DNA from 2 places in the Bacillus sp. PK3-067 genome. Region 1 is predicted to be linked to the other one. Evidence: riboswitches for the same ligand, from Rfam matches in the RefSeq annotation. Region 1 holds a riboswitch; the other holds the start of a gene.

Region 1 (7,863 bases):
GCAGAAGAAAAGGTCGAGCCTATTTGTTTTAGTTTAATTTGGAGATGAGGGGAAAATGAATTGAATATAAGCATAGTATAGTGTGATTTTTTAAAAGGTAACTTTGCACTAACTTATAAACATTGTGTACGAGTTATCTTATTATATATTCAATTTATTTTTTGAGGAGGAGCTGCTCAACTAATTTATTAAAGGGGTTTTGTTTGTGGAGCAGTTTCCTAATTCGTTATCAATTACATTGCTTGGTAGTGCTGGTGGAGCAGCAAAAGCGGTTTTAGCAATTTTAAATCAAGCGATAGCAAATGAAAAAGATCCAATTTATGAAGTATTAAAGAATGCCAAATTTCATTTGGTGGATATAAAACAAAAAGATAGGACTTATTATGATGAGTTGTTTTCGAATCTGAAAGGTCAATTATATTTATATGAAATAAACCTTCAAAATGTAGTGGAATTTAAACAACATTTAAAAGAAAAAAGAACGAGTGTTGTGATTGATGTTTCAGGGGCAGATACAATTAGAGTATTAAGCTGCTGTAATGAACTAGGAATTTGTTATATTAACTCAGCCTTGGAAAATGAGGCAGTAGATCAGGACGATAGCTTAATTGGCTTTCAGCTTACGGAAAGATATACAAGGTTTGAGAAGGAGAAAGAGAAATTTACAAATACAAAAGCGATTATAGGTTCAGGTATGAATCCAGGTGTTGTTCAATGGATGGTTGTTGAGCTTATGAAGGAACGACCAAATGAAAGGCCAAGAGCATGTTATATTGTAGAACATGACACGTCATTTTTGAATGATACAGCACTTATAAAGCCACATACACTTTATGCTTCATGGGCAGTAGAGCGATTTTTAGATGAAGCAATCTGGAGTTATCCGATGTATATGAGCCATCATCGTCCTCTTTACTTTTATGAAGATGTATATGCTTCAGAGTATAAAGTGAAGTTAGGAGAAAAAGAATTCTATGGTTGTTTAATGCCACATGAGGAAGTATTAATTTTAGGGAAAAACTTTAATATGGAAGTTGGTTTTCTTTACCGAATTAATGAGTATACAACAAATATAATTAGACAGAACTTAGATCAAGTAGAAGATTTATGGAACTGGAATCGTAAAGTGTTTAATCCAGCGGAAGAAGAGGTTGCTGGAGAGGACTTGGTCGGTGTGTTACTCGTTTATGAAAATAGTGAGACATATATGTATAATGTGATGAATAGTAGCCAAGTTTTTCGTAAATATAAAACGAATGCAACGTATTTTCAGGTAGGGTGCGGGATTTATGCGGGCTTGTCCAGTTTACTTTTAGATCAATTTGAACAAGGTGCTTATTACGTTGAGGAGTTGTTATTAAATACAGAAAGTAAGTACGGTGAGTATTTAAATTTATATATGAAGGATTTTGTAATAGGGCATAATAATTTTACGGATGGATTGTTACATGACAGGGTAAGATGGATGTAAGTTGTTACCAAAAGGAAGGGGAGATCTCCTTCCTTTCATTATTATAAGGTTAAATATTGCCCTGAAAGCAATTTCATACTTATACTTTAAGGAGATAACAATGAAAGTTTTTTGTATCGATCAAGGGGAGTTTTTATATGAATAAATACAAGAGCTTGATTTATGAAGAAAGAAGAGCCTTAAAGGTATTTATATTATTATTTTATATTATATTCTTTTTATATGACGCTATATATTATTTTGTATATCCTGCTATGAATATTAGTGGAACAGCGGTAGGTTGGCCAGAAGGTAGTCTTGGGATAGGTGTGCCTATATTTGTAATAGCATTATTTCCTATTTCTATATATCTTCAAAAAAGAGGGTATGTATATTCTGTAAAATATTTATTTTTATTTGGGTACATGTTTATCAATCTTGTGAATAATTTAATGATTTATTTGCGAACGGATAGACCTTTTGAACATGGCAGTATGGTAGAAATGTTATTAATTTTATTTGCCCCAGTTTTCGTGAATAGAAAATACTTTTATTTAGTGTCCTTTAGTGTAATTGGAAAGTACGTATTTTTCACATTGCTATTACAAGATTTAAAAGTGGTAATTCCACTTGTTTTATGTATATTCTATTTCATTATTTCACATTCTTTATTAAAACGATTTCAATCTTATGTAAGAACAGTGGTTGAAATGATGAACAATATGAAAGAGACGGAAAATTTAGCTGTGATTGGGACTATGTCTACAACAATTGCTCATGAAATTCGAAATCCGTTAACAGCGTTAAAAGGGTTTACGCAAATGCAAAAAGAAAGAAATCCAACTGATACGATGAGCTACGACATTATGCTACAAGAAATTGAAAGAGTCAATGGATTTGTTAGTGAATTGATGTTGTTAGGAAAACCAAAGCCAACAAATTATGAAAGGTGTAATATACGAGACATCCTTCTATATGTTGTGCATCTAATGGAAAGTTATGCAACGCAATATAGAGTTAAATGTCATTTACAAGTAGATGGGAATTTACCGGCTATAAACGGTGATGATAAGCAATTAAAACAAGTGTTATTAAATATCATTAAAAATGGAATAGAATCAATGCCAGAGGGTGGAGAAATTCATATCCGTGCATATCAAAAAACGCAAGGACATTTGTGTATTTCTGTTGAAGACCAAGGATTTGGTATAGAGAATGAGAAGTTAGAAAAAATTGGCAAGGCGTTTTACACAACAAAGGAGACTGGTACAGGACTTGGATTAATGATTACATATAAAATTATTAAGGAACATCAAGGGAGTATCACGATCCAAAGTAGTGTAGGAGTAGGAACGAAAGTAGAAATTTTTTTGCCGACCTTTTAATGTATTGGGAGAAAAGATTTTTCAGAAAAGTGTTCTTGTTGTGTAAATATAAACATTTTATAAAATGTTTCAAGAAGGGTTTTTTTTATAAAATACTTCGTTTATAATGGAGGAAAATATCGACATGAGATTGATTGCTCATGTAGCGGTTCAGTAGTGTTATGAAAAGATAAGAAGGGGTGCACACGCATCCTTTTTTCTATGCAGATATTATGAAAGAGGTGGTATGATGGAATTAACATTAAATTCGACTGTATGTTTACACACGATTCAATTTCGAAAAGAGCAAAAGAATTATATTGTAAAAGATACAATTACAGGAGAAAAATATGAAATGCCGCCACTTTGGATTGATGCATTGGCAATGATGCGTGACGGTTTTTTATTGGGGGAAATTGAGGAGAAATTAAAAGAAGAGTATCCATCCGAAGAAGTGAATATGTTAGCATTCACGAGGCAACTGTTAGAACTAGAACTTGTTGAAATGGTAGATGGAGAAGAGATAGCTTGCACAAAGAAGAAAGAGATAGATTGTTTAGCTTGGTTGCGTCCTCGTGTGGAACAATTCTTTCTTAATTTAAATAGAAAATATAGAAGCAAAGACCAGTAGTGGCCTTTGCTTTTTTTATAGGCTATGTTTAAAAAATAACAGCAAATGCTCTTGCGAAAGCACCGTCACTATTTTTAATTTTTAAAGGTGCTGCTGAGAAAAAGAAACGTTTTTCTTCGATAGCATCTAGATTTGTTAAGTTTTCAATTAAGTAAATATCATTCCCTAGTAATATGTGATGAATCGGTGATGTTTCTGTTGTGACTTCATCAGGGGAAATGAAATCTAAACCGATAGATTTTACTTTTAATCGCACTAGTTCTTTAGCTAATTCTTCAGAAAGATAAAATGCTTCCTTCTCATAAGCTTCTGTATTCCATTTTGTGGATAGATTAGAATGAAAAATAACAATATCACCTTCTTTTATGTCAGTATTATGCAATACTGTCTTAGGTAATTTTCGCTCTTGAATATGTGTTACATCTATAAGAACAGCTTCACCTACAAATTGATCCAGCGGTAATTGATCGATGGTCGTTGCGCCTGAAATAAAATGCGCAGGAGCATCACAATGCGTGCCAACATGAACGACAGAATGAAAATCTGTAACTTGATATCCTGATTCTTCAACACTTGTAACAGCTTCTAGTTGTATTTTAGGTGTTCCAGGAAATTGAGACATATTATTTTCAAATGTTTGTGATAAATCAATTACTTTCATTTTACATACCTCCAATATATGTTTTTCAAATAATAAAAAGCTCATCCTTCAGTATCAAGAAAGATGAGCTTTACATGCTAGTTGGGTTTTATCTTCCAAAATGCATTGCATTTTGCAGGAATTAGCACCTATTCAGTTTGTATAAACTGAGGTTGCTGGGCTTCAAAGGGCCGGTCCCTCTGCCTCTCTTGATAAAGAAGTATTCAGTTTTTAAAATCGGAATTTTCCGATAGTTAAATTGTAATTCATTTCCTTTTTGCGTGCAATACAAAATAGGTATTCACCCAAATAAAGCTGCTCGCATATTGTAGCTTATGTAAATAGAATGCTGCGAAGGAGTGAGTGCAGTGACAGGAAATGTATTAAATTATTATGCTGGTGGTAATACAGCTAGGGGATTTCACAATTTATACGAAGAGAATTTAAAAGGATTAGACAGATTATTTATCTTAAAGGGTGGCCCAGGAACGGGAAAATCTTCTTTAATAAAGGCAATAGGTCGTGAATGGATTGAAAAAGGATATGATATTGAATTTTTACATTGTTCTTCTGATAATAAATCGGTTGATGGTGTAATTATCCCAAAATTAAAAGTAGGAATTGTTGATGGGACATCGCCGCATGTTATTGAGCCAAAAATGCCAGGGGTTGTTGAAGAGTATATAAATTTAGGAATTGCTTGGGACTCAGATAAACTAAGAAAGCAGAAGTTAGAAATTGAAAGATTTGTTTCAGAAGCAAGCAAAGCTTTTCAGTCTGCTTACGCACGTTTTAAAGAGGCATTGGTTATACATGATGAGTGGGAGAAGATATATATTGATAATATAGATTTTAATAAAGCAAATGAACTAACCAATCAGCTAATCCAGAAATTATTTGCAGATAAAAGCGGGAGACAATCGCTTGTAAAACATCGTTTTTTAGGAGCTGCTACACCGAAAGGAGCAGTTGATTTTGTTCCTAATTTAACAGAAGGGTTACCACATCGTTATTTTATAAAAGGGCGCCCAGGCTCTGGAAAATCAACGATGCTCAAAAAGTTAGCTAAGGCAGCTGAAGAAAAAGGGTTTGAAGTTGAAGTATATCATTGCGGATTTGACCCGAATAGTCTTGATATGGTTATCGTAAGAGAATTAGGATTTGCAATTTTTGATAGCACCGCACCACATGAATATTTTCCAAGTCGCGAGGGTGATGAAATTATTGATATGTATGTCCTTATTGTTACGCCAGGGACGGATGAGAAATATGCGAAGGAAATTCGTGATGTCTCCATTCAATATAAAGCAAAAATGAATGAGGCGATGTCTTTCTTAGCGAAAGCAAAATCGGTTCGTGATAAATTAGAACGAATTTATATTGCTGCTATGGATTTTTCAATAGTAGATGCATATAAAGAGGAGATTCAAAAAGAGTTTGAACGAATTGCTGCTACTGTAATTGAAAAGCAACAATAGACGTTTCATTAGGCTGTCAGTAATTTCTGACAGTTTTTTTAGTATGTAGTAAAATTAATAGTGTATTGTCGAATTTCCAAGGAAATAATCAAAAAATGGAGATGTTATGAAATGAGAGAGAAAATCGAGTTGGAGTTAGAAAGAATTGAAAAAGAGAATGATGTAAAAATTTTATTTGCGGTGGAATCAGGGAGTCGTGCTTGGGGGTTTCCATCGAAAGATAGCGATTATGATGTTAGGTTTGTTTATATACATCCGGTAGAATGGTATTTATCAATTCATGACAAACGAGATGTAATTGAATATCCAATTAGTGATGATTTAGATATAAGTGGTTGGGATATTAAAAAGGCGTTGCAACTATTCGCGAAGTCGAATCCTGCTTTACTTGAGTGGATTCGATCACCAATTTTTTATTCGAAAAACTCTAATTTTCCAGAACTACTTCAACAGATGAGTGAGAAGAATTTTGATCCAAAAGCAACGATATATCATTATTTACATATGGCGTCGAAAAATTATCGTGAATTTTTGCAAGGTGAGAATGTAAAGCTGAAAAAGTACTTTTATGTATTACGTCCCATTTTAGCTTGTAAGTGGCTAGAAGAGAAAACGACTTTACCTCCTGTAGAATTTGATCGATTAATTACAGAATTATCATTAGAACGTAGCGTATTAGATGAAATTGAAAAGTTGTTAATAAAGAAAAAAGCAGGTACTGAATTAGATGTTGGATTGAAAATTAAGGTGCTAAATCAATTTTTAGAAGAACAAATTCATTACTATCAGCAATATGTAAAAGGAATTGAAAAGGGATCAGGAATCGATATTGAGAGTTTAAATACATTGTTTCGAGATATGTTGTTTGAAGCATATGAAAAAGAGCACAAGTAAGTTTGTGCTCTTTTTATTTTGTAGGAATGAAGAAAACAGATATAGCCGCGATAAGACCTGCAAAGGAGAATAAGTAAAAATTCCATGCTAGGTCATATTGCATTGTCATAATAATACCGACGAGAATTGGGCCAGCAATTGCACCAACTCGGCCAAGCCCCAGTCCCCAGCCTAAGGAGGTAGCTCGGATATGTGATGGGAAGTATTGTGTTACATATGCATTTAATATTTGAGTAATACCGACTGATCCAATACCAGCAAGGCCAATTAAAAGATAAATGATTGTAACAGATGGTTTGATTGTTAATAGTCCGATACATATGGCTGCCATAAGATAAGAGATGCTAATAACGATTTTTGCTCCTATACGATCAGCAATTGCTCCAGCGAATAGTGCGCCGATAGCTGCGGTAATATTTAGCATAAGTAGAAATGACAGACTAGACCCAAGAGGATATCCTGCCTGGCGCATCATCTGTGGTAACCAAGTGTTTAAACCATATATTAAAAACATTCCCATTATATAAGTGATCCAAAAAAGTAGCGTTGCTTTTATGTATTCTTTTGAGAATAAAGTAAAAAATCCATTTTCTTTCGTATAGTAGATGGGTCTTGATGAGTTTTATCTTTTACATGAAATTCAATTTGAAAACGATTAAGAATTTGGTTCACTTCTTCTTGGCGATTACGTGATAATAAAAATTGAATGGACTCGGGTAAATAGCGAATAATGAAAGGAATGAGGAGTAGTGGAATCATTCCGATACCAAACATAATTCTCCATCCGAAATCTTCTAACATAAGCATGGACAAAATAGCACCTAACACGATACCTAAAGGATAGCCAGTAAACATAAGAGCATAAATAAAAGATTGCCTTTTTTTTGGTGAATATTCAACAGTAAGTGCTGAAGCTGTTGGGATAACACCGCCTAATCCGATTCCTCCTATAAATCGAGATAATCCAAATAACTCAGGAGAAGGAGTGATAGCCGCTAAACCCATTGTGATAGAAAAAAGTGCTAAACAGCATATAAGCGTCCATTTACGCCCAATTAGATCTGTAATCGTTCCAACTAGAATAGCCCCAATAAACATCCCAAATAAAGCATAGCTTGCAATTGTACCAGCATGCGCTGGTGATAGCGCCCAGCTTTTGTCTTCTAGGAGCTTTGGTAGAACGGCACCGTAAATACCTAAATCATATCCATCAGCTAAAATGGCTAGCCAACAAATAAAAACAACAAGTTTTGTAATAGAGCTTGGAAAGATAGTTTCTGTAGATTCTAGATGAGGTGGAGCTGAAGGTTGCATAATATTTACCCCTTTTAATTTGTAGATGAATATATTATTTTATTTAATGTTAATATTTTCCTCCTTGTGTCGAATTTTATCTGAAAAGGGTT
Region 2 (7,863 bases), 870 kb from region 1:
GTGTACCGAAGAAAGTAAGGATGTAATATTCAAAAGCATGTTGTTCTCTACGCTTAAAGGCAGCTAACATAATTACAAATGTAGTAAGAACGTGAATGCTAGGGAAACAGTTTACCGGTTGATCGATACTATAAATATAGCGAACTAGTTCAGAAAATACATCTGTTCCAACGACAGTCGGACGCGGTACAGTTGTTTGCCAAAAATAATAAATAGAAAAACAAGCAAGCTTTCCAAAAATAACACTACTTAAAGTAACATAATATTGCTTTCGGTCAGCAAAACAGTAATAAATAAGTGCGCCGTATAAGTATGGAAACCAAAGTAAATAAGGAATAATAAATGCTTTTACAAATGGAATCCAATCATCTACTACAGTTGTAACGTCTACTGCGTGAACAGTCGATTTATTTAATACGTCGTAAAGGGGACTTACGAGTACGAGTAGAAGTATATAACTTAACGGAAGAAAAGATGAAAGTTTAAATTTCTTCATGTTGATCTCCTATGTTTAGTAATGTAAGTAAATTCAATTGATTATAATATAGAAACGTGAATTGGGCTATCGATTTTACTTACATTTTCTTGAATTAACCTTACGTTTTTGTCACTTGACTAAAAAGAAGGGTGAGGGTGCTAAATGAAGCGTTTATCATATTTTTTAGTTTTTATATTGTTATGCCTAGTAGGTGCTGGGTGTGCAAAGAATAACGAAGGAGAAAAATTAGAATATAACGGAAGAGCACTCGTAATTGGAGTTGTTGGAGAAAAGCCGAAAGATACGTTTAGGAATATAAAGTTTGAGGAAATGAAGTTAGAGGAACTGGAAAAGAAATCTAAGGAAGTAGATGGTTTTCTAATAATGAAAGATCACTTTCAAGAAGCCTCAACAGAGCAATATAAAAATGTATTTTCATCACTAAAGAAACCAGTGTTTTTTATCGGTTTACAAGATAAATCATATTCGATTTTTATTACAAAAGGGATAGAGTATAACAGTGCCCGAAAAGATGTAAATGCTATGTATACGCAAGGGTTTGCGAATATCGGAAGTGGTGAAGGACAACAATGGGCAATTGGTTTATCGAATGGTGGAAATACAGAAGAAAGTATTCATAATATGTATATCGTCGTATTTCAAACAATTGCAGATTATTTAAATAGATAATGAAGGAGCCTACAAAAGAGGCTTCTTATTTTTTTAATCAAACGTTTGTTTAAGCTGTATGTTCGGTAGGAAGAAACCGATGTAACTCAAGGGTTAACAAAGAAAAATAGAGAATTAATCAAACGTTTGTTTAAGCTGTATGTTCGGTAGAAAGAAACTCCTGTAGTTCAAAGGTTAAGAAAGAAAATGGAGAATTAATCAAACGCTTGTTTAAGATATATGTTTGGTGCAGAATCTAAAAAATTTATATATTTATTTTTTTCTTAACAAATGGCGGAAAAATAAGAAAAATTCGCAGGATTATTAAAAATTATCACGAAATAAGTAAAAGTTTAGCGAATAATGGTTTGAAATAATAAAACGTTTTCTATATGATAAAGGTAAAGGTTAGTAAAAAAGTAGGTGAATTTATGACAGTAACATTTTATTCATATCCAAAGTGTGGCACATGTCAAAAGGCAAAGAAATGGTTTGAGGCAAACGATGTAGCATATGAGATGATTCATATTGTTGAAAATCCACCATCAAAAGAAGATTTACGTAATTTACATGAAAAAAGTGAATTACCATTAAAAAAATTCTTTAATACAAGTGGAATGCGTTACCGTGAACTTGGTCTAAAAGATAAGTTGAAAGATGCAAGCGAAGACGAAATGTATGAGCTTTTAGCATCTGATGGCATGTTGATTAAACGTCCAATTGTAACAGATGGAACGAATGTAACACTTGGTTTTAATGAAGAGCAGTTTGAAAGTGTGTGGAAAAAGTACCAATAAGGTATTTTTACATAATTAATACATTCACTGGAGGTACAGTCATGAGCATTCCAAATAATTTACGTTACTCTGAAGAACACGAATGGGTAAAAACTGAAGGTAATGAAGTTGTTATCGGTATCACTCACTTTGCACAAGGTGAGCTAGGCGATATCGTATTCGTTGAACTTCCTGAAGTAGGTGCAACAATCGAAGCTAACGAGCCATTCGGAAGCGTAGAATCTGTTAAAACAGTTTCTGAGTTATACGCACCTGTAAGCGGTAAAGTTGTAGCAGTAAACGAAGAATTAAGTGACCAACCAGAACTTGTTAACGAATCTCCATACGAGGGTGCATGGATGGTTAAAGTTGAACTTTCTGATGCAAGCCAAGTTGAGAAGTTATTAACTGCAGAAAAATATGCAGAAATGACAAACCAAGACTAATTATAGTCGACTAAAGGACAGCCTTTGTGCTGTCCTTTTTTATTTTTTGTGAAATAATGAAATTCAAGTTATATGTAAATAAATAAGCTATTATGAGAAAAACTGTTTTTTGGTAAGGTTTCATAAGTCTTCACAATCTAAACGAGCCGCTTGCGCTTTTCATTGTCCAGCTCCACCTCCTAGCCCTTCATGTCTAAGAACCTTCCGCACGAGAAGACAAAAAGCGTCTTCTGTGCGAAAGAACCTTAGCCAACAGGGCTAAACAGTCGGTTCCGCTTTTCTTTATGATCCAGCTCCAGCGGCTAGATTGTTCGGTGGCTTCGCTTCTTCCTACAAGGCCAAAAGCGCCTTTACGTCAGAAGCTCCATCCCCCCTCACAATCTAAACGAGCCGCTTGCGCTTTTCTTTTGCAAAAATAAACAGGAAACAACATGAAAATAACGAATATACTATATACTAAGTTCAAGGTTGTATAGTATATGGTGATCGGGTGATGACATATGATTTATGTAGAAAAAGTCATTATTGTAGAAGGTACATCAGATAGAAGAAAGATTGAATCTATTATTCGTGAACCGGTGGAAATTGTTTGTACAAATGGTACAATTGGTTTGTCGAAAATGGATGAGCTCGTTGATCAGTTTTTTGATAAGGAAGTGTATGTGCTAGTGGATGCTGATGATGCTGGAGAAAAGTTAAGGAAACAATTTCGAAAAGAATTCCCGCAAGCCGAGCATATCTATATTGATCGCTCGTACCGAGAAGTGGCAACTGCGCCATCTACACACTTAGCAAATGTATTATGGGGAGCCGACATTGACGTTTATACAGAATATTTACGGTAAGGAATGATAGAAGTGATTGATTGGACAGGAGCCGAAGCTACAGCCCTAATAGAGAACGAAGAAAAAACAGTATTATATGTATATACTCCAATGTGTGGAACATGCCAATTAGCAAAAAAGATGTTAACAGTGGTTGAGATGACAATTGAAGATTTGAAAATTGGGATGTTAGATTTAAATTATGCTCCGCATTTAGCAAAAGAGTATGGGATTGAAAGTGTACCTTGTTTACTTGTTTTTGAAAATGGGACACTGATGAAGAAGATATACGCATTTCATTCGGTTGAATATTTATATACGGAATTAAAGTAGGCGGCAAAAATTTTGCCGCCTCGACATATTTCTTGGGAAATATGTCGAGATGCAGGATGGATACAGTATTTGTCGAGCGAAAATAACAGGATTGCTCTTTAGTGAGAGGGAATGGTATGTAATAGAAAGTGATATGAAGGATGTGATTTAGGGTGAGATTATATTCTTTGCTTCAATCATTTGTAAATTACGCTAATGGTCAATATCATTTAGAACCGCTTTTAAGACAAGAAGAAAAAACTGTTAATTTTCGCTTTGGAGATGAAAGTTGTTCGTTACAAATTTCAAGAGATTATATAGAGTTGGTACATGAGGAAAGAGGAACGGAACAAATCATTTGCTTAGATGAAAAGGATATAGAACAATTGGTGAATGGAAATGTACGATTGCAAATGCTAATGAATGATGGACGTGTACAATATTCGGGAACGTACCGAACGATGTTATTAGTGGAATCGATGTTTCATATATGTAAACCGATGTCAGTAGGTGCTTAAAATTCTGAAGTTTCATTTTTTGCGAAAATTTCTGTTGACATGGTGAGTGTATATTGATACAATTCAAGTCATAAAATATAGACAATTTCATAAATTTCAAATCAGACGAAAATTGAATCTGATTTCTCTTATCAAGAGAGGTGGAGGGACTGTGCCCTGTGAAGCCCGGCAACCGTCAACTTATGTTGAAATGGTGCCAATTCCTGCAAAGCAAATGCTTTGAGAGATGAGAGAGAGGGATAATGTTGTTATATACGCATAAAAACCTTTCTGCTTCTCTAAAGCAGAAAGGTTTTTTTATTGTTTGAATGTGGAGGACATTCAAATAATAAAAGTAATGATAACAGTGGACTACACGCATTAAAAATAAAAAATTGCGGAGTCGACCTAAAATCTTTATGAAATCTAGCTCCAGCGGCTAGAACAGTCGGTCGTTTCATCCCTTCCTATGAGGCAAAAAGCGCCTCTACGTCAGGGATTCAAACGCCCTCTTGTTCTAAACGAGCCGCTTGCGCTTTTTATTTAAAAAAGGGGTGATACACCATGATTCTATTAGAGAATGTAAAGAAAATATATAAAGCAAAAAGCGGTGATGTCACTGCTGTAGATAATGCCAATTTAAAAATAGATAAAGGTGAAATATTTGGTGTTATCGGATATAGTGGCGCTGGAAAAAGTTCTTTAATTAGATTGTTCAATCAGTTGGAGAAACCAACTTCTGGTCAAATTACAATTGCAAATCGTGTCATTTCAGCAATTACAGGAAGCGAACTTCGTAAGGCAAGGCAAGAAATTGGAATGATTTTTCAGCACTTCAACTTACTTTGGTCACGAACAGTACGTGAAAATATAGAGTTTCCACTTGAAATTGCAGGTGTTGATAAAGCGAAGAGAAGAAAACGTGTTGATGAATTAATTCATCTTGTTGGATTAGAAGGAAGAGGAGACGCGTACCCATCTCAGCTGAGCGGGGGACAAAAGCAACGCGTCGGGATTGCAAGAGCATTAGCTAATAATCCACAAGTGCTTTTATGTGACGAAGCAACGTCAGCTCTTGATCCGGAAACGACAGATCAAATTTTGGATTTACTATCAGACATTAATAAGCGCCTTGGTTTAACAATTGTACTCATTACACATGAGATGCACGTAATTCGAAAGATTTGTAATCGTGTTGCGGTAATGGAGAAAGGAAAGATTGTAGAAACAGGTCCAGTACTTGATGTATTCCGTAATCCGAAGCAAGATATTACGAAACGATTTGTACAGCAGTTAACGGATTCTGAAGATACAAATGAAACGATTGAAAGTTTAATTGAAAAATATCCAGATGGAAAAGTAATTCGTTTGCAGTTTATCGGTGAGGCTGTAGAAAGACCAGTGCTTCAACGATTGATGCAACGCAGTGACATAGAAGTTAGCATTTTGCAAGGAAATATCGCACAAACGAATAACGGTTCTTACGGTAGTTTAGTTGTTCATTTAAATGGTGAGGAAACAGCGATCCAGCAAGCAATAGAAGGAATTCATCAAGATCAAGTAGAGCTGGAGGTGATTGCACATGGATAAGTTACTTGCAAATGTTGATTGGAATCAAATGTTAGAAGCAACTGGTGAAACGTTATATATGACGGCAATCGCAGCTCTTGCGACATTTGTTTTAGGACTCATTTTAGGATTGTTACTCTTCATGACAGCAAAAGATAATTTATGGGAAAACAAATCAATTAATACGGTGATTGGAGCATTCGTAAATATATTCCGTTCTATACCATTCATCATTTTAATTATTTTATTAATCCCATTCACAAAGATTCTTCTTGGAACAATTCTTGGAGCAAGTGCAGCTTTGCCGGCTTTAATTATTGGAGCAGCACCATTCTACGCGAGAATGGTTGAAATCGCACTTCGCGAAATTGATAAAGGTGTAATTGAAGCTTCAAAAGCAATGGGAGCAAAAACAAGCACAATTATTTTGAAAGTGTTAATTCCAGAATCGTTACCAGCATTAGTATCTGGTATTACGGTTACGACAATTGCTTTAGTAGGCTATACAGCAATGGCAGGAGTTGTTGGTGCTGGTGGCCTTGGAACACTTGCTTACTTAGAAGGATTCCAAAGAGGGAATAACGATGTAACAATCGTTGCGACAATTTGTGTATTACTAGTTGTATTTTTAATTCAGTGGATTGGTGATAGTTTAACGACTCGAATAGATAAACGATAATAAAAAACGGGAGGATGCTTCAAATGAAAAAATTGTTACTTACGGCACTTATTTCAACTTCAATTTTTGGGTTAGCTGCTTGTGGCGGGAAAGATAAAGATGAAAAGAAACTTGTTGTGGGTGCTTCTAACGTACCGCACGCTGTTATTTTAGAAAAGGCAAAACCGTTACTTGAGAAAAAAGGAATTGAGTTAGAAATTAAAAAATTCCAAGACTACGTATTACCAAATAAATCGTTAGCGGATAAGGATTTAGATGCAAACTACTTCCAGCACATTCCGTATTTAGAAAAAGAAATTAAAGATAAAAAATATGACTTTGAAGTAGCAGGAAAAATTCATTTAGAACCAATTGGTGTGTACTCTCAAAAGTATAAGAGCTTAAAAGAGCTTCCGGACGGAGCGACAATTATTATGAGTAATTCAGTTGCTGACCATGGACGTGGTTTAGCAATTTTACAAAAAGAAGGTATTTTAAAAATTAAAGACGGAATAGATCCAGTTAAAGCAACTCCAAAAGATATTGCAGATAATCCGAAAAATCTAAAATTCAAAACGGATATCGAGCCTGGTTTATTGCCACAAGTGTATAACAATAAAGAAGGCGACGCTGTTTTAATTAACTCTAACTATGCAATTGATGCAAAGTTAAATCCGGAAAAAGATGCAATTGCAATTGAAGGAAATGATTCACCATACGCAAACATAGTAGCTGTTCGTAAAGGCGATAAAGATAAGAAAGAGATTAAAGCTCTTGTAGAAGTATTGCATTCTAAAGAAATTGAAGACTTCATTAATAAAGAATATAAAGGGGCGGTTGTTCCTGTAAAAGAATAATTGCTGAAAAGGGCTGGTGTATGCCGGCTCTTTTTATAACTACATAACTATTGGGGAGAAGGGGAAAGCATATGAAAAAGGTTCTACTGTCAATTGTTACAGCGTTGTCTGTATTTACATTAGCTGCTTGCGGAGGAAAAGAGGAGAATAAGCTTGTTGTGGGAGCTTCTAACGTGCCACACGCTGTTATTTTAGAAAAGGCACAGCCGATTTTAGAGAAAAAGGGTATTAAATTAGAAATTAAAAAATTCCAAGATTATGTGTTGCCGAATAAGGCTTTAGCGGATAAAGAAATTGATGCGAACTACTTCCAGCACATTCCTTACTTAGATAAAGAAATTCAAGAAAAGGGATATAAAATTGTAAACGCAGGAAAAATCCATTTAGAACCTATGGGCATTTATTCTAAGAAATATAAAAGCTTAAAAGACCTACCAGATGGCGGAACAGTGATTATGAGTAATAACGTAGCGGAGCGAGGCCGTATGTTAGCATTGTTACAAAAAGGTGGCGTTATTAAATTAAAAGACGGAGTAGATGTTGTTAAAGCAACAGTAAAAGATGTTGTAGAAAACCCGAAAAACTTAAAATTTAAAACAGATGTTGAACCTGGACTTTCACCGAAATTGTATGAAAATAATGAGGGAGATGCTTTATTTATTAATTCAAACTATGCAATTGATGCAAAATTAAATCCAACAAAGGATGCAATTGCGATTGAAGGATCAGACTCTCCGTATGCAAACATCATTGCAGTTCGTAAAGGTGATGAGAAGA

What was found. Region 1 has a riboswitch for S-adenosylmethionine ahead of M1D73_RS02070 (cyclase family protein). Riboswitches for the same ligand answer to the same signal wherever they lie in the genome.
Region 2: it holds a riboswitch for S-adenosylmethionine, as region 1 does, so the genes downstream of both, M1D73_RS25540 (methionine ABC transporter ATP-binding protein) here and M1D73_RS02070 (cyclase family protein) in region 1, are expected to answer to the same signal.

Annotation. Positions count from the first base shown of each region.
Region 1 covers NZ_CP096490.1:381,128-388,990, forward strand. Annotated here, with positions in the region: gene M1D73_RS02055 (hypothetical protein) at 206-1,471, shown strand; gene M1D73_RS02060 (ATP-binding protein) at 1,609-2,835, shown strand; gene M1D73_RS02065 (hypothetical protein) at 3,065-3,445, shown strand; gene M1D73_RS02070 (cyclase family protein) at 3,474-4,106, opposite strand; SAM riboswitch class I at 4,192-4,304, opposite strand; gene M1D73_RS02075 (PRK06851 family protein) at 4,454-5,563, shown strand; gene M1D73_RS02080 (nucleotidyltransferase domain-containing protein) at 5,675-6,457, shown strand; partial or broken gene M1D73_RS02085 (MFS transporter) at 6,471-7,771, opposite strand.
Region 2 covers NZ_CP096490.1:4,933,150-4,941,012, reverse strand. Annotated here, with positions in the region: gene M1D73_RS25575 (phosphatase PAP2 family protein) at 1-496, opposite strand, end outside; gene M1D73_RS25570 (hypothetical protein) at 641-1,168, shown strand; gene M1D73_RS25565 (arsenate reductase family protein) at 1,579-1,944, shown strand; gene gcvH (glycine cleavage system protein GcvH) at 1,986-2,369, shown strand; gene M1D73_RS25555 (toprim domain-containing protein) at 2,870-3,214, shown strand; gene M1D73_RS25550 (thioredoxin family protein) at 3,218-3,526, shown strand; gene M1D73_RS25545 (hypothetical protein) at 3,679-4,023, shown strand; SAM riboswitch class I at 4,149-4,256, shown strand; gene M1D73_RS25540 (methionine ABC transporter ATP-binding protein) at 4,567-5,592, shown strand; gene M1D73_RS25535 (methionine ABC transporter permease) at 5,585-6,250, shown strand; gene metQ (methionine ABC transporter substrate-binding lipoprotein MetQ) at 6,274-7,086, shown strand; gene metQ (methionine ABC transporter substrate-binding lipoprotein MetQ) at 7,158-7,863, shown strand, end outside.